One region of the Turicibacter sanguinis genome, then DNA from elsewhere that is predicted to be linked to it. Evidence: riboswitches for the same ligand, from Rfam matches in the RefSeq annotation. Region 1 holds a riboswitch; each other region holds the start of a gene.
The links. Region 1 has a riboswitch for lysine ahead of HLK68_RS06375 (YfcC family protein). Riboswitches for the same ligand answer to the same signal wherever they lie in the genome.

Region 1 (6,321 bases):
TTAAACGAATTTCAATGACATCTTTAACGATTGAATAAATTAGTGCAAACATTGGAACTCCAATAATCATTCCAACTAATCCAAATAGTTTCCCTGCAACTAAGATAGCGAATAAAATCCAGAAAGCTGAAATTCCGATTGAGTCACCCAAAATTTTAGGTCCAATAATATTCCCATCAATTTGTTGAATCACAAGGATAATAACCCCGAACCATACTGCCTTAATTGGCGAAATGAATAAAATAATAATCGCTGATGGAATAGCTCCAATAAATGGTCCAAAGAATGGAATAATATTCGTCATTCCAATAATAACAGAGATTAATAATGAATATGGCATTTTAAAGATTGTTAAGATTATAAAGGTTAAAACCCCAATAATAGCTGAGTCAATAATCTTTCCACCAATAAATTTTCCAAATGTCAAATTAGTGCGATTAGCAAGATTTAAGATAATATTTGCATGTTTATCATTAAATAATGCAACGACTACTTTCTTTCCAAGTGCAAAGAACTTTTCTTTATCAACCAGTAAATAAACCGAAATGATAATTCCTAAAATAATATTCCATACACTCGATGCAAAAGCCATGACGATTCCACCGATAATTGGTAGAAGATTTGTGACTAATTGGAGCACCCAGTTCGTAATTTCTGTTAATTTATCATTGATTAACGTCATGTATTCTGGACTAATATCCGTCTCATTTAACGTCTGTTCGAGTATTACTTTCATATCATATAGATATCTTGGAATGTCATTAACTAACCCTGTAATACTTTCGACTAATTGTGGAACCACGAATTGAATAAAGACATAAAAAATTAAACTTGCAGTTAAATATGATAATATAACCGCTACCCCACGCAGAGATTTTTTTGAACCTTTAATAAACTTCTTAAAGACTCTATCCTCATAAAATTTCAAGATAAAATTAATTAAGTAAGCGATGATAAAACCAATAATAAATGGTTGAAAAACGGCCATTATTTGGCTCATCTTTCCTGTAAAAGCATCTAATTTTGATATAATGTTAGCAAAAACAATACTGAAACAAATGACAATAAAAGCATATATCGCAATGGTAGTATATTTTTTATCCCAATTAATCTTCATAACTCCTCCTATTATTGTTATTTCATACTAAATTATAACTCTATTATATACTATTATTAGGCTAAAAAAGTAGCTTATATTCGCCTATATTTAAGTAATTTTTGTAAAAAAGCCACCTATCCTATTAACGAGATGAGGTGGCATATAAAAGTATTTTATTTTAATTTAATTGATTCGCTTAACACGTCATATCCTGTATATGCTAAAGCTAATGCTGCAATGACTAGACGTTCATGTGCAAGACTTGTAACGGTTGCATCAACCATTTGTTGTGAGTGTCCAACAATCTTACAATCACCAATTCCAATATAGGGATGAATCGTTGGACAAATGTTACTAATATTTCCGATATCGACTGATCCAGTTTCCTTTTTAGCTGGATGAATATCTGTGATTCCAAGTTGACGTAAATTTTCATTAAATGCATTTGATAATACTTGATTCGTTTTTAAATCATCATAAGATAATTCATAGTTACTAATCTCTACTGTTGTTCCTGTTATTAAAGCAGCACCTTGTGCAATGTTTAAAACTTTTTCTTTAACAACTGCTAAGTATTCTTTCGTTGCTGCACGAATATAAAATTGTGCTGTGGCATGTTCTGGTACAATATTCGCTGCTACCCCACCATTTGTAATGATCCCATGCATACGAACATCTGATTTAACATGTTGGCGTAATGCATCAATTCCATTAAATAATTGAATAACAGCATTTAAAGCGTTGATTCCATTCTCTGGGCTCGCTGCTGCATGAGAAGGACGTCCTGTATAATCAAATTGTAAAGCTTCCATTGCTAAAGATGTTCCACTTTCTGTTGTATATCCATCCGGATGAACCATCATAACAGCATCCATCTCATTAAATAATCCTGCCTCAGCCATGGTTACTTTAGCGCCATTTGTTTCTTCAGCTGGCGTTCCAAAAACATAAACTTTTCCACCAACTTCATCGATAATTTTACTCAATAAAACCCCTGCTCCAGCACTCATTACACCAATCATATTATGACCGCATCCATGACCTAAATCAGGTAATGCATCATACTCACATAAATAAGCGACAGATAATCCAGGTTTTTTACTATCGTAAACCGCTGTAAATGCTGTTTCTAATCCTGCAACACCTACTTCAACTGAAAAATTATGTTCTTTTAAAAATGAAGTTAATGTATTTACAGCTTCGAACTCTTGGTTTCCAAGCTCAGGATGATCATGAATATAGTCACTCATTTCCCATAATCTTTGTTTAAGCTCTTCACTAATTTGCAATAATTGTTCTTTCATAATGCCCCTCCTGTATACAAAAATCTATTGATAGATTTCTTCTTATTCTAATTCATTTTTCATTTTAAGTTCAACTATAGTTTACTAGGCATTCTCTATAAAGAAAATGCCTAGCAAAATTAATATTATGACCAACCCATTAAAATAGCAATTGTAATAAAGATAATAGCAATTACTCCAAAGATAACTTGTAGTGGTAAAATCCATTTAATCCATTTTGACCATGGGATACCTGCTACCCCTAAACAAGCCATTAAGACTGCACTTGTTGGGAAAATCGCATTTGAGAATCCATCACCAAATTGGAAAATTAAAATTGATGTTTGCGGTGTAATTCCAACTAACTCACCAAGTGGCGCCATAATCGGCATTGTTAAAGCTGCTTGTCCTGAACCTGATGAAATAAAGAAGTTAATAAACATTTGAACAAAGAACATGACATATCCCGCAATTAACGAAGGTAATTGACCGATGAAGTTTGATAATTGGTAAAGAATTGTATCAATAATTTGACCATCTTGTGCAAGAATCACGATTCCACGAGCAAATCCAACCACAATAGCTGCTCCAATCATATCTTTTGCTCCACTTACAAACGATGTTGCCATATCATCAAAACTTAAACGTCCAATAAATCCTGCCACGATTCCTGTAGCTAAGAATAAAGCCGCGATTTCTGGAATAGCAAAATCAAATTTTAGTACTCCAACGACAATTCCAGCTAAACAAACTAAAATCGAAGATAAAATAATTTTATGTCTTACTGTAAACTCGATATGTTCTTCAGTTGATTCTTTTAATGCTTCACGACGTGACTGATCAATTTCATAAACGGGACTTAATTCTGGATTACGTTTGATACGACGACCATACCACATTAAGAATAGAATAGATGCTAAAGTTGTAACTGCCCAAATTAGAGTACGGAATCCCACACCTGATCCAGCTTGAACATTTGCAATACTTTGAGCAACCCCTACTGAGAATGGATTAATCATTGCTGTAGCAAAACCAACAATACATCCAACATAAGAAATAGCCATCGCCATAATACTGTCATAACCTAAAGCTAAACAAAGTGGAATCAACATTGCAATAAATGGAATTGCCTCTTCCGTCATTCCAAAAACTGCGCCACCTAATGAGAATAATCCCATAATAAACGGAATCATTAACATCTCTTTTCCATGGAACGATTTAACGGCACTTGTAATTCCAGCATCAATTGCACGTGTTTTTGTAATAATAGCAATTGCTCCACTTACGATAAATAAAAAGGCAATAATTTCTGAAGCTCCTACAATTCCTTCTAATGGAGCTTGTAATAAACTAAATAATCCTTGCGGTGATTGCTCGATGTATTGGAACGATCCATCCACAACGACTGTTCGACCTAAATCATTAACCACTCGCTCATACATCCCAGCTGGTAATATCCATGTTGCTACGGCAACGATGACTAAGATAAAAGAAATAATAACTAGCGTATGTGGTACTTTAAATTCTTTTTTCGCACCTGCCTCAGTTTCAATACTTCTGGCTCTTCTAAGACTTAACATATATTAATCTCCCTTCAGGTTTTTAACATCCAATAAAGCATTGTCCCCATCTTTTCTTGGATGGTATGAGGTGCAAGAGCTTCACAATAAAAAAAGTCTTGAGTATCACTCAAGACTTTTCAGAAATAATCACATAACGTGCGTTTACTTTTGAATGCTCAAATGATAGCCCTCCACAATTTTTATGGTTGGCTTTAATAAAAAAAAGCCTTGAGCAAATCACTCAAGACTTTGAATTTTAATATATCATTTAATCGATATACAATGCATTCATCTTAAATGATAGCTCACCACAAAATATTTTGTGACAGTGTTAAGTATATTTTACATAACACCAGCTCTATCACCTTAAAGTATCGATGATAGGCTTCGGCGAGAACTCCTTTCCTATTGCGTCTACGTCTTCACTCTTCAATAGTACTCTTAGTTACCGCACCTCTATCTAAAACCTATTTATTTTTTAATTAATTAAATCATAAACTATATTCTATTCTTTTGCAAGTGTAAATTTATGTAACTATCCAATAAAATTTCTATTTTATATTTTTTTAATAAATACACTATAGAGAGCTAACTATAATAAATTTTTAAAAATGAGATGGCCTTAATGAGTATTAAAGAAAAAATTCATGAAATGGAAATTCATCATAAAGAACAACGTCATGAGGAAAAAAATTTGAGAAAAAAGAAGATAAATTATATAAATAGCCTATAAAGACACGCTAGTTTTAAAGCGTGTCTTTTTTATTTACTCATTTTTTTAGATTTCTTTGCACAAGCTTCCATAGCATTCATAATACTTGCTCTAAATCCCTCTTGTTCTAATTTAGCAACTGCCTCAATTGTTGTGCCACCTGGTGAACAAACTTGATCTTTTAATCCCCCTGGATGCATCCCTGTTTCTAGTACCATTTTCGCCGCTCCAAGCACTGCTTGTGCAGCAAATTCGTAAGCAAGATTTCGTGGCATCCCTTGTAAAACAGCAGCATCAGCCATTGCTTCAATCATCATATAAACATAAGCAGGTGATGATCCACTCACAGCAATAACGGAATCAATTAATACTTCAGACACCACTTCACATTTTCCAAAACTATTAAAAATAGCAATCACTTGATTTAACTCATTTTCTGTAACATTGCGATTTGGTATAATTGCTGACATCGCTTCACCGACTTGTGCTGGTGTGTTTGGCATTGTACGAACTACCTTAATACTTTTTTGAAAATAGTCCTCAATCATTTGAAGTGTTGGTCCTGCTGCAATACTCACAATAATGGTTTCTTTATGAATACTTTCTTTAATTTCATCAATAATAGCGGGATATAAATATGGCTTAACTGCTAAAATAACAATTTGACATAAATTTGCAACGTCTTGGTTTGAAGTTGTCCCATTTATTTTATAATCTTCAACAAATCGATTAACTTTTGTCTGGCTAGGATTAGACATCAAAATATCATTTGATAATATTAATTCAGATTTCAATAATCCTTTTAACATCGCCATCGCCATATTACCACTACCAATAAATCCAACCGGATACTTCATATTTCATCCTCCTTTATTTTATTATAGTCTTTTATTTATACTTCTCAATAATAATAAAAACGTTTACTTAACTATTCATTGCCTTCGTGGTATAGTAAGTTTAGTAATCATACTAGGGGGGATTTTTAAATGATGAAAGCTATTGAGTTTGTAAGAGATGGATTTGTTTTACGTGGGACTGAACACCTTCCTAATCAAATAAGTTCTTCTATTCCAGCTATAATTTTATTTCATGGTTTCACAGCTAATCGTTGTGAATTTGGATTTAGCTTCGTAAGATTGGCTAAACGATTAGAGACTGCTGGTATTGCAGTTTATCGCTTTGATTTTATGGGAAGTGGTGAAAGCGACGGTGATTTCTCAGATATGTCTGTAAGTACCGAACTTGAAGATGCCCATGCTATTTTAAATTATGTTCGCTCACTTGAGTATATTGACTCAAAGCGTATTGGTGTTCTTGGAATGAGTATGGGTGGCTGCGTTGCTAGTCTATTAGCAGGACTTCGTCCACATGATATTCAGTCACTTTGCTTATGGGCACCCGCTGGTTTTATTCCTGACATGGCTAGAAATGGATTTTTACTTGGAAAACAAATAACGGAAGAGATAAAGGAATCTGGTTATCTTCCATGGGGAACTCTACAAGTCGGTATGAAATTCTTCACTCAAGATATTAACTTACACGTTTATGAAACGGCACAGAAATTTGAAGGATCTGTTTTATTAGTTCATGGGGATAAAGATTTAACTGTTCCAATCGAGACTTCTTATGAATATTTGAAATACTACAATAATCGAGCACAACTCA
Region 2 (6,321 bases), 300 kb from region 1:
ATTTTTAGCTTTAACGATTTGGAAAGTTAAAGTGTTAGACGTTTTAAATTTAGGAGATGAAATTGCAACAGGTCTTGGTGTTAAAGTAGAAAAAGAACGTAAAATTTTATTTTTCTATGCCATTGCCTTAGCAGGACTAGCAACCTCTGTTGCTGGAAATATTGCCTTTTTAGGATTACTCGGACCTCATATTGCTAAACGCTTAGTAGGTCCAGTACACAGAAGACAAATTCCTGTTTCAGCTTTGATTAGTTGTATCATTATTTTATTTGCAGATTCTATTTCACGAAATGTATTCTCCCCAATTGAAATTCCAGTAGGGATTACCATCTCAATTGTAGGAGTTCCTTATTTCATTTACTTAATGATGAAAGAATAAATTGTGCCGGAGGGATAAGATGGACGCGATTGAAGTTAAAGACTTAGATGTAGCATACGAACAAAAATATATTATTAAAAATATGAATCTCGAAATTCCTAAGGGAAAAATTACGATGATTATTGGCTCAAATGGATGTGGAAAATCGACGTTATTAAAAACAATTGCTCGTATTATCACACCTAAAAAGGGAGAAATCAAATTAGATGGTGTGAGTCTTAAGGCGCAAGCACCAAAAGAAATCGCAAAAAAAATGGCTGTCCTGCCACAAAGTCCGATTGTTCCTTCAGGCCTTTTAGTCAAAGAATTAGTCTCTTATGGACGTTTCCCTTATCAAAGTGCGATGGGGGGATTAAAAGAAAAAGATATTGAAATGGTAAACTGGGCAATGAAAGTAACAGGAATTGCTGAGTTTTCAGAGCGTTCAGTTGATAGCTTATCAGGCGGGCAACGTCAACGAGCATGGATTGCCATGGCTCTAGCTCAAGAAACCGAGATTCTCGTTTTAGATGAACCAACGACGTATCTTGATATGGCGCATCAACTAGAAATTTTAATGCTACTTCAAAAACTAAACAAAGAGGAAAATCGCACGATTGTGATGGTTTTACATGAGTTAAATAATGCGACGAAGTTCGCAGATTATTTAATTGGGGTGAAGGAAGGCGAGGTTGTTTTCCGTGGGAAACCACTCGACGTGATTACTAATGAGAATTTATATACCTTATACGGGATTGATGCAAAGTTACAATTAGATGAAACGGGGCAGTATCCAATCTGCGTCGACTTTAGTATCAAATAAGCTTAAGGAGAGAATATGTCAAATAAACTATACCACAAGAATTTTAACATCTTAGTTTTAGGGCAAATCATTTCGTTATTTGGAAGTTCGATTCAACGATTTGCTTTGTCATTATATTTATTAGATTTAACAGGATCGGCGAGTATCTTTGCAACCATTCTTGCGATTTCAATGATTCCAGTCGTTTTAATGTCACCAATTGCGGGAATTTTAGCCGACCGTGGAGATAAGAAAAAGTTAATGGTTAGCCTTGATATATTAAGTGCTATTTTATTAATTTTCTATTCAGTTATTGTCTTAAATGGGCAAGACAGTGCTTGGATGATTGCTATGGTAATGGTAATATTATCAGCTATTTCAACCATTTATCAACCTGTTGTGAATACGTGTATTCCAATTGTTGTAAAAGATGATCAATTAGTTCGCGCCAATGCGATTATTCAACAAGTCTCTTCACTAAGTAACTTCCTTGGCCCAATTTTAGCCGGAATGTTATATGGATTTTTCGGAATTACAGGTGTGATTACGCTAAATATGGTGAGCTTTTTATTCTCAGCTATCCTTGAGTTATTTTTAGATATTCCACATCAAAAATCTGAGGAAAAACAATCGTTTAAAACTGTGTTTGTGACGGATATGAAGGAAAGCTATCGTTATTTAAGATATAAAAATCCAATCGTTTTTCGCATGCTTTTATTCTCGGGATTTTATAATCTCTTTTTAGTACCAGTCTTTAGTGTTGCGGCACCTTACTTAATTAAAGTCACATTCGGATTATCGTCACAAGTTTATGGAATTGCAGAAGGAATCATTGCTCTTGGGATGATTATTGGAGGATTGATTATTACCGCGAAACCAACAAAATTCCACATCAAACGTGTACACCATTTACTGTACTTTACCTCAATATCAATGGTGATGATGGGAATCTCAGTTTACTTATTTCAAAACGGACTAAGCACAGCTCTTATCAGTGTTATCTTATTTACCGTATTTGGGATGATCATCATGGGAATTCTAGGTGTAGCCAATGTATTAAGTGCTGCATACTTATATCAAGCAACTGATGGGGCTATGCTTGGAAAAATTTTAGCCTTTGGATCAGCTTTTGCAATATTATGCATTCCACTAGGACAGATTCTATTTGGAGGCATGATTGAGATGTTGACACAGAACATTTACTGGTTGATTTACGTGGCAGCCATCTTTGTATTTGGAGTCACAATGCTCGTACGCTCAAATGTTTTACAAATTAAAGGAGAAATAAAAAACAGTTAGAGTTCATCTAACTGTTTTTTAATTTCTACTATTATTTCGATATTGAAGTGGGGTGCATTCATACGTTTGTTTAAACATTTTAATAAAATTACTACTATAAAGATATCCTGTTTCAGTTGCAATATCAGCAATACTTTTATCCGTTGTACACAACAGATTAGCCGCTAATGTCATGCGTAGAGAGGTTGTGAATTCTCCAATCGACATATGATATTGATGAGAAAATCCGGCTTTTAACTTTTGTGGATTTAATAAAACTATTTCACTCAGTGTTTCAATCGTTGGAGGGTTAGAAATATTTTGAGTTAAAATATCATGAGCCTTTTGAATACTTTTAATATCCCTAGCACTTAAATTAAGATAACGATCTTTCCCAATTTGAACCTTTCCATGATGAAGTTGCTTCGTAAACGTATTATCATCAGATTCCTCGACTGTCTGAATAATCAACGAAATACATTGTAAAATACAACTTTCAAGCATTAAGGAATCGAGCATATTTTTGTTGGATAAAGTTTGCATTGTTTGTAAAATAGACATGACTTCAAGTGGAAGATAATTATACGTATAGTTTGTTGCAAATCGCTCAAAATCAAAATCATTTTTTAATAAAGGGCGAATCACATCATTGAAATAATTTTCATAAATCGTGATTTCTGCACCATGAAAATGTTGTCCTTTTGTCCAATTCTGCTTCCCTTTTAAATCTTTTTCTACAACGAAAAAAGAAGAAGGTTTAAAAGAAGAAATGGGTTGATTATCAATTTGAAATTCTGTTGTCCCTTTGTGAACCGTTCCAAATCGAACAAGTCGCTGTGGGTTATCAAAATTTAATGTAAAATGATGGGGAATCGTATAATCAGCAATCCCGAACTCATAATAACCAGGGCGTTCGTATAATAAGAAATAGCCATTTTCAGGATGTTCAATATCTTTGAAAATTTTACAATACTTCTCTTGGAATGCCTTGAAATTTAACTCATAAAGGACCGCTTCTCGAAACTCCTCTGAAGAGTGAACGATTGTCATGCTAAAACCTCGCTGTCAAAAAAACTGATTTTAATTAAGTATAACATACTACAAAAGTCATTTTCAAAATGTATCTTTAAATGATTGAATTCGATAAAATAATTGACTTTTTGTCTCTAAATGAGTTAAAATCTAATTATAAAAAATTAAATAATGAACTAGAACAAACGACACATGTAGTGCTTTGCACGTAAATCTGATTACGGTACAAGGTGACTTCGTGTGTCTTTTTTTGCGTTCTTTTATGAAAAGAAAGGAAAGATACTATGCCAAAAACAAAAATTCAAAAATTATTCTTTGCTGTACTAACTGTTTTTATTACAGTTCATTTATTCGTCTTTTATAACGTAGCCATTGAAATGGGAGGAATGTCAAATCAAGTCTTTGTTACTTCTTTAAAAATCGTTCCGATTGAATTCATCTTCGCCTTACTTATTGAAATATTTATTGCAGGTCCTCTTTCAGAAAAACTTGCTTTTAGTATGATTGATTTCAAAAAAGATAGCCAAGTGATTATTACAACCGTATTTATTTGCTCGACTATTGTCTTCATGTGTCCTTTAATGTCATTAGTTTCAACTATTTTATTCCACGGTTTCACAAGCGAACTAATTGCTACTTGGTTCCAAAATATTGTGATTAACTTACCCTTTGCTTTCTTTACTCAAATTTTCTTTGTTCAACCCTTTGTTAGATATATTTTCCGATTTGTCTTTAAACACCAGTTAGATAATGAAAAACAGTACGATACAAATGAAATTGAAGTCGCTTAAGATGAAAAAGTTATCCTCCTAATTGAGGATAACTTTTTTTCTAATACTAAAATATGACATCCAAACGGAATAAAGGGGGGATGATTGACATAAAATAAAGAGAATTCACAATTAAATAGTATTAAGCATGATGAAACGTGCTTATTCAAACCATCATTAAAACGTAGAGGTTGCGAAGGCTTAAGAGTACTAATAACGAGGTAAGCGCGATGACTTATTGGGAAAGGAAGATTCGCCGAAGAGATTAACTGACGCTTTAAGGTTAATTCTCTGGGGGTGCATAAAAGATATGCATCACTGTCACAAAAATCACTTTGTGGTGTGCTACATTTGAGGATATCCCAACCGATTTTTCGGTATATTAAAGGCCCCTTGAATGTATTCGAGGGGCTTTTTTAGTGCCTTATCAAAATGAAAAAAGGAGTCTAGGATGAAACTACATGGAACAATGAACATTGAAAATCAACAATTATTTATTGGAGGGGTAAGTTGTCAAACATTGGTTAACACTTATCAAACACCACTTTATGTCTTTGACGAAGCACTACTTAGACAAAATTGCAAAGATTATAGGAAGCATTTTAAAGTTGAGGAGCGAGGGAATCGTGTGGCTTATGCCGGAAAAGCTTTCTTGCCACTTTACATGTGTCACCTGATTAAAGAAGAGGGGCTTTATCTTGATGTTGTATCTGGTGGTGAACTGTATACTGCTTATAAAGCTGATTTTCCAATGGATCATGTTTTGTTTCATGGTAATAATAAGACATTTGATGAAATCAACATGGGCTTAGAGTATGGTGTCGGTGTTTTTGTAGTTGATAATTACTATGAACTAGAGACGCTAAATACAATGTGTCATAAACGTGGTAAACAACAAAATGTTTATTTAAGAATTACACCTGGTATCGAAGCACATACACACGACTACATTAAAACAGGACAAATCGATTCGAAATTTGGATTCACCTTATCGAATGGGGACTTACAAAGATGTCTTGAAGTGTTTCATAAGTATGAGCATTTAAATTTAATTGGTTTGCATGCGCACATTGGATCACAAATTTTTGATGTGAATCCCTTTTTAGATGAAGTTGAGATTATGATGACACTCGTAAAAGATATTAAAGAGCAATTTGGATTTGAGATTACTGATGTTGATTTAGGTGGAGGAGTCGGCGTTTATTACACAGAGAAGGATGCACCTAAATCGATTGCACAGTTTTGTGAGGCAATTTTAACAAAAGCCCAGACGGTTTGCGAAACTTTACAAATAGATATTCCAAGATTGATTATTGAACCAGGGCGCTCAATTGTTGCCAATGCAGGAAGTACTTTATATACGGTTGGGTCAATGAAAGATATTAAAGATGTTAGAACTTATGTTAGTGTCGATGGAGGAATGACAGATAATATTAGGCCTTCTTTATATCAAGCGGTTTATGAATGTGCCATTGCAAATTGGATGGAATCAGGAAACGAGCGTCATGTTACGATTGCCGGAAAATGTTGCGAAAGTGGGGATATCTTAATAACTGACGTTGACGTAAATAAGATTGAAAGTGGGGACATTTTGATTATCACCTCAACAGGTGCTTATGGTTATTCCATGTCCTCAAATTATAATAAAATTCCAAAAGCAGCAGTTGTTGCTGTGAAAGATGGTGAGGCTCAATTAATTTGTCGTCGTCAAACATATGAAGAACTTCTATCACTAGAAGTTTAAAGAGGTAAACAGGAGGGGAATTAAATGGGGATTTTAGTGCATAAATATGGCGGCACATCAGTTGCAAGTACGGATAAAATCAAAAATATTGCTAAAAAAATAGTCGCTGAAAAAGAAAAGGGACATGATCTGGTCGTTGTTGTTTCAGCCATGGGAAAAACCACAGATGATTTGATTGAATTATCAAAAAAAATATCAACTAATCCTGATAAACGAGATCTTGATATGCTCTTATCAACGGGGGAACAAGTATCCATTTCCTTATTATCGATGGCGCTTAAAGAATACGGTGTGGATGCAATTTGTTTAACCGGATTTCAGGCTGGTATCAAAACCC
Region 3 (6,321 bases), 1.0 Mb from region 1:
CTATTATACTTTATTAGTTATTTTAAAATTTATGACGATTTTCGTTGAATTTTAAAGTTTATCATTGTGATGATAAAGCCCTCAGTTTCCTCTTCAGATTTTGCAACATCTGAAACATTAAATCCTATAAAAGGAAGAAAATAAAATTTTAAAAAAGTTTGTTTATTTTGTTTAAGATTTGAAAAGTGTTCCCATAATGTACTTGTATGAGACGTAACTCTCCCCCTATGTTATGTTTAGTACAAGATGATAAATCTTTTCTCCAATTCTCAACCTCTCTTAGAAATATAATAAAAAGGAGTCATTGAATCAGTTTCCCCCCTGTTCATTGACTCCTTTTAAATTTATGTCATATTCTCCCGTTTTGATTTCTTATTCATTTGGCATTAAGTGTAGGTTTTCAACTTTCTTAACGTTTTGACGTCGAGCATAGAAAATTACCAAAGCAAATCCTAAAGCCATGACGATGTAAGACGTCATTAAAGTCCCTGTCACCCCAAACGCCATATAGCCTAAGGCAGCGATACCTGCTGATAATAGAGCGTAAGGGAGTTGGGAGTTGAAGTGAGCTCCGAGGTCACAACCTGACCCAGTGGCTGATAGAAGGGTTGTATCTGAAATCGGTGACGCGTGATCTCCAAAAATTGCACCCGATAAGACAGCAGCCATAACCGGTATCATCAGATTTAAGTCGATGGCTGCGGCAACACTTCCCGCAATTGGAAGTAAGATTCCGAATGATCCCCAAGATGTTCCGGTTGAGAAAGCCATAAAACTTGCGACTATAAACATGACAACTGGAATAAAGTTTGGATTAATATTGGTGCTTGTAATCACTGAAGCTAAATAGCCTCCAGCATCTAAGGCTCCAACTAGTTCACAAATCGCCCAAGCTAATAATAAAATTCCAATCGCTCCAAACATAGAGCGAGCTCCTATCATAAAAGCTTTTAAAAAATCAGGTAGTGTGACTTCTTTGTTTAAAACATGACGATAAGCCAGTCCCATTGAAACGATTAATCCAGCCATTCCTCCATAACGAAGTGCTTTAGAGAGAGCGATGTTGTCAAGGACGGTGAAGAAGAAGTTAAACTCAGGATCAGTGACTGATTGTGCCCCTTGAATTCCGGTGATAGCCATCGTTCCAACTGTGACAATAATTAAGGTTAGAATAGGAAGAATTAAGTCCCAAATCGTTCCTTTTGAAGATTCAACATCTTTTTCATGAGGATTCGATAGTTCGCTGCCTACAATTGAGCTGTCGCTTCCTTGTAACGTGTCGGCTTCGTATTTTTTCATTAATCCAAGATTTAAGTTAAAGCGAATGACAACGAAGACCATGATGAGGGTTGTGATGACATAAAAATGATAAGGAATGGTCATTAAGAAGGCTGAGAAGGCACTGTAAGAAATGCCTGCTCCTGCTAAGATGACAGCCATAGAACCCATGATTCCAGTTGCCCAACTTGAAATGGGGGAAATGACACAAATAGGTGCTGACGTTGAATCAACGATATAAGCGAGACGAGCTCGCGATACTTTTTGTGCTTCGGCTAATGGTTTTGAGACATTTCCAACGACTAAAGCGTTGAAGTAGTCATCAACAAAAATCAGAATTCCTAAAATAGCAGCGGTATATTGTACCCCTTCGCGTGTTTGAACGCGACGAATAATGGCTTTTGTAAAAGCAGTGGCCCCTCCTGATAAGACGATATAGCCTGTAATAATACCTAGGGCGATTAAAAAGAAGATGATGGACATATTCCACTCATTTAAGAATCCGTAAAGTCCATCCTCTTCAATGACTAGAGAACTAAAAGTGATGAGTATGGTTGAGATGGTATCTCCGATGCTAAATGCTGATAAAATTAAAGCAGCACAGATGACACCGACTCCTAGTGATAAGATAACGCGACGTGTGATGATAACCAAAAGAATTGTGAGGATTGCCGGAATTAAGGCATAGATGGTTCCAACCATTTTCATTCTCTCCTTTTATATTGAACTTTGATTGAATCATCTCGTCCGGCTCTGAAAGTTATAAAAAAAAGAGCAATGCAGAGTTAAACTCATACATTGCTCAATAATGGGGTAGCTAAAAAAAGATCCCTTAGTGATACACGTATTATTTAACTCTCCGATCATTAGTTCTCCACTACCATAGGCAGTGACAGTGTTAGACTTCTTCAATCTAACCCCAGCAAAAAATAGCGGACACTATTTTCACTTCGGCATGGATACCTTTTAGAATTTGTCTTAGACGTCACTCTCGAAATTCCTACTCTTTAGCCATGCACCTCTAACTCATCAAAGAGAACAGAGACGTATTCAATTATCCCTATTGTAGCATCTTTTATTGTAGAGTCAATATAAATTGTTATAAATAAGTAAAAATGGTATAAAATTACGTATCATTGCAACATAATAAATGAAAGATCATCATCTCAGTGTATTTATTGCGAATAAGAGAGGATTTTGTCAACTATCTGCGAATAAGATATGTAAAATAATCACGAATGTGGTAAGATAAAGGGTAGCTTAAAAGCATTGGAGGTTTTTTTTATGAATATGTCACCTTTAAAGGTTGGTCAAGAATTTTTAGTGACGATTAAACGCATCGGGATTAACGGTGAGGGAATCGGTTATTATAAAAAACAAGCGGTGTTCATCCCAGGAACATTAGTTGGGGAAGAAGTTGTGGCAACTTGTACACGTGTAGCAGGTGGTTATGCAGAAGCAGAATTAGTACGCGTTAAGAAAAAATCAAGACATCGTTGTCAACCAGCTTGTGAGGTTTATGGACAATGTGGTGGATGTCAATTACAACATATGACCTACCCGGAACAATTGCGTATTAAACGCGATGCCATTTGGCAAGCGGTTGAACGTTACACCAATTTAGATCCTGAAGAATTAGATATCCGTCCAACGATGGGAATGGATAATCCATATAATTATCGTAACCGTGCTCAAATGCCAGTTGGGTATGATGAAGATGGTGTGATGGTCGGATTCTATAGCATGAACTCACGAGAGTTAGTAAATGTCACAGATTGTGAGGTTCAATACGAAGAAATCAACAAAGTCGTGAATCACGCGGTTGATTTATTAGATGATTATAAAGTTTTTGCGTATGCACCCAAAACGAAAAAAGGAACAGCTCGTCACATTGTCGTTCGTCGTGGATATCGAACAGGTGAGATTCAAGTGACGTTTGTATTAGCGAATAAAGACTTCAAGAAGATGTATTCTTTAGCGCTTGATTTAATGAAGTATTGTCCTGAAGTGAAGTCAGTTTATGTCAACTATAATTCTGATGACACGCATGAAATCTTTGGACCAGATATGATTAAAGTAGCGGGAGAAGATTTTATTACAGATCGTTTAGGTAAATTTAAATTTAATTTATCACCACGCGCTTTCTATCAATTAAATCCAGAACAAACAGTGAAGTTATATAATCAAGTGAAGTATGCTGCTTCTTTAACAGGAACTGAAAAAGTGGTAGATGCTTACTGTGGAGTTGGAACGATTGGTCAATGGGTGGCTGATCAGGCAAGTGAAGTACGTGGGGTGGATATTACTCGTGCGGCTATCATTGATGCGAAAGCAAATGCAAAATTAAATAACATTGATAATACGTATTATGCGGTTGGTAAAGCAGAGTCAATCGTGCCAAAATGGGCAAATGAAGGATTCAAACCAGATGTGGTTATCGTCGATCCACCTCGTACGGGAATGGGGCCTGAGTTAATTGAGATGTTAAAACGTGTCCAACCAAAACGTATTGTCTACGTATCATGTAATCCATCAACGTTAGCTAAAAACTTAAAAGAGTTAACAAAAAAATACCGAGTAGATTATATTCAACCGATTGATATGTTCCCTCAAACATCTCATGTTGAAGCGGTTGTTCGTTTAACTCGTATGGATAAATCAGAAAAAGTAAAAAAAGATTCACGTCGTTAATTTAGGAGACTGAATCGACATCATAAATTTTATCTTAAGCGTCATAAAAGATAATTTTATAAGGTTAAAGGCATAGACCTTGCGACTAGAATTAAAGTCAAGAAGATTACTTAAATTGTAATGTTCTTGACTTTTTTTGTTGTTAGATGATTTAGATGAGTGAAATTTAAATGCATAAAATGACAGGTTTATAAGAGATGAATCATGAATTAGAATATTAAGAGGATGAGAAGTTTATTTTCTATCATTAAAACCAAGAAAAATGATGTTTTTTGTTGTAAAATAGAGTTAGGTTATATCTATCATTTAAAATAAGTTTTTCATACTTGGAAAATTTTTAGCGATACTCGTGGAGTTGAGAATAGATACTTATAGGATGTCTTAGTCTCAAAAAGACTTAAATTCTCAGGATGATTTAGATTGGATGGAGTTGAAGCAATTGTTTTTAGAAGTATCAGAAAAAATCAAATGGTGTCGACGTCAATATCATATTAAGCAAGAGGCTTTTCAGGCGTATGGTATTTCTCGTAGTTATATTAGTATGGCAGAAAATGGACGCCGCATTATTCCTAATGAAACAGTTGAGTTGATTTATAGCATTCTTTTGGAGTTATCAGATGGGGCTTTACAAGAAGAGTTTACACTAGAATCATTTAAAAAATCGGCCGTTGAACAGGCAAAGGATTGGGTGTCTGAGCGCTGTCGATTGGAAACCTTATCAACTGAATATGAAAAATTTAAAAAAGTCGTGGCACAGTATGAACTATATGAAGAAGGCCTAAAGTTAGAAGAATTAATTGCCGTTGATTATCAACAAAAAAGTCAATGGATTGAATCGAATCAACACTTTTCGTTGGCGATTTCCTACGCTTCTTTAAGTCATCAAAATCCAACGTTATTGTACCGTGGGATTGGTTTAAATATGGAGAAAATGGGAATGTATGAAGAGAGCATTTCTTATTTGAAGATGAGCCTTCATTCACTAAGCCCAGATATGACGGAGTATCGTTATAAAATTCTTTATAATTTAGCCAAAGGATATTTTCAGGTCGACCAACTTGATTTAGCGTTAAATCATATTGACTTAGCACTAAGAGAGGGAGAGACGCCCCAACCTCTAACTCGGGCAGCTCACATTATTCTTAAAGGGATTGTTTTGCGCAAATGTGGTCGAATTCAAGAGGCCATAGACGTGCAAGTTGCTTTTATTGAAAATCCATGCTATCCGCCATTTGTCACCGAAGTTTATCAAAATTTAAGTTATTTATACAAATCTCAAGGGAGATTTGAAGAGGCATTGGAGGTTTTAAATCATTTAGTTCAGGTTGTGACCGATGAAGTAAAAAAGCATTTAGCACTTGGATTAATGGGGACTATTTATTACGAGTTAGGTGATTATGAACTGGCAGAGGATTACTTAAATCAATCAAAAGAAAAAATTTTAAAATATGGGATATTCGAACAAGCGAAAGCTGTCACGAGTTCTTTAATTGATATGTACATTTTAAAAGGAGTTGAATCACAGATGATTAACTTCTTTGATGAAATAAATGAGTATGTTGGTCAGAAGTATTTATCACCCGCTATTTTTCATCATGTCAAATCTTATTTGTTTGATCAATTTTATCATAATAAAATTGATGAAAGACAGTTCAAATTATGGATGTTTCATGTCGAATGTTTAGGAAGGGATTAAAATGAAGAGAAAATGATTAAGGTTATTCGTGATGATGGGGGTCTTCATCCATAGTAATTTATTCAATTTTGAAGTTTTAGCTTATGATCACACTACAGAACATGGTTGGGAAACGACCCCAGATATTCGTGTTTAAGTCGAATGATCATCATTTTAATTAAACTCGCTTCAATAATTGGAGCGAGTTTTTGTATGAAATCCCTTCAATAGGTTCTCGTCTATTAACTATTGCATATAGTAAGATAGGTAGAAATGAGTCAGATAAAATTGATCCTGAATTGGATAAAGGGTGATGAACATGTTGTGTATTTTTTGCGAATCTAAGTTTGAAGCGCAACAATTATTAGCTAAATTGAATGATTATAAAATCGTCACAGATTATCTCTTCAACATTTATGAAATAAAATTGAATGGGAAAGAGATCATTTTGGTTCAAGCAGGAGAGGGAAAAGTTAATTTTGCTTATGCAATGGGTGTGATTACAGAGAAGTATCCGATTACCGCGGTTATTGGATTTGGAAATTGCGGATATATCGGAAAGCAAAAAAAAGATCTTGGAGATATTGCCATTTCAGATATGGTTTTCCAATATGATGTCGATTTTCAAGCCAATCATTATCGATTATTTGAAATTCCTGGAACGAATCAAGTTGTTT

Region 2: another riboswitch for lysine. It lies ahead of lysA (diaminopimelate decarboxylase); the one in region 1 lies ahead of HLK68_RS06375 (YfcC family protein).
Region 3: another riboswitch for lysine. It lies ahead of HLK68_RS01620 (Na+/H+ antiporter NhaC family protein); the one in region 1 lies ahead of HLK68_RS06375 (YfcC family protein).

Annotation. Positions count from the first base shown of each region.
Region 1 covers NZ_CP053187.1:1,304,697-1,311,017, reverse strand. Annotated here, with positions in the region: gene HLK68_RS06385 (AI-2E family transporter) at 1-1,117, opposite strand, end outside; gene HLK68_RS06380 (M20 family metallopeptidase) at 1,273-2,403, opposite strand; gene HLK68_RS06375 (YfcC family protein) at 2,529-3,962, opposite strand; lysine riboswitch at 4,238-4,411, opposite strand; gene proC (pyrroline-5-carboxylate reductase) at 4,707-5,513, opposite strand; gene HLK68_RS06365 (alpha/beta hydrolase) at 5,643-6,321, shown strand, end outside.
Region 2 covers NZ_CP053187.1:1,600,936-1,607,256, forward strand. Annotated here, with positions in the region: gene HLK68_RS07770 (FecCD family ABC transporter permease) at 1-379, shown strand, start outside; gene HLK68_RS07775 (ABC transporter ATP-binding protein) at 399-1,181, shown strand; gene HLK68_RS07780 (MFS transporter) at 1,197-2,459, shown strand; gene HLK68_RS07785 (helix-turn-helix transcriptional regulator) at 2,478-3,488, opposite strand; gene HLK68_RS07790 (DUF2798 domain-containing protein) at 3,755-4,261, shown strand; lysine riboswitch at 4,418-4,596, shown strand; gene lysA (diaminopimelate decarboxylase) at 4,692-5,984, shown strand; gene HLK68_RS07800 (aspartate kinase) at 6,009-6,321, shown strand, end outside.
Region 3 covers NZ_CP053187.1:294,092-300,412, reverse strand. Annotated here, with positions in the region: gene HLK68_RS01620 (Na+/H+ antiporter NhaC family protein) at 373-1,980, opposite strand; lysine riboswitch at 2,138-2,310, opposite strand; gene rlmD (23S rRNA (uracil(1939)-C(5))-methyltransferase RlmD) at 2,563-3,969, shown strand; gene HLK68_RS01610 (tetratricopeptide repeat protein) at 4,394-5,665, shown strand; gene mtnN (5'-methylthioadenosine/S-adenosylhomocysteine nucleosidase) at 5,964-6,321, shown strand, end outside.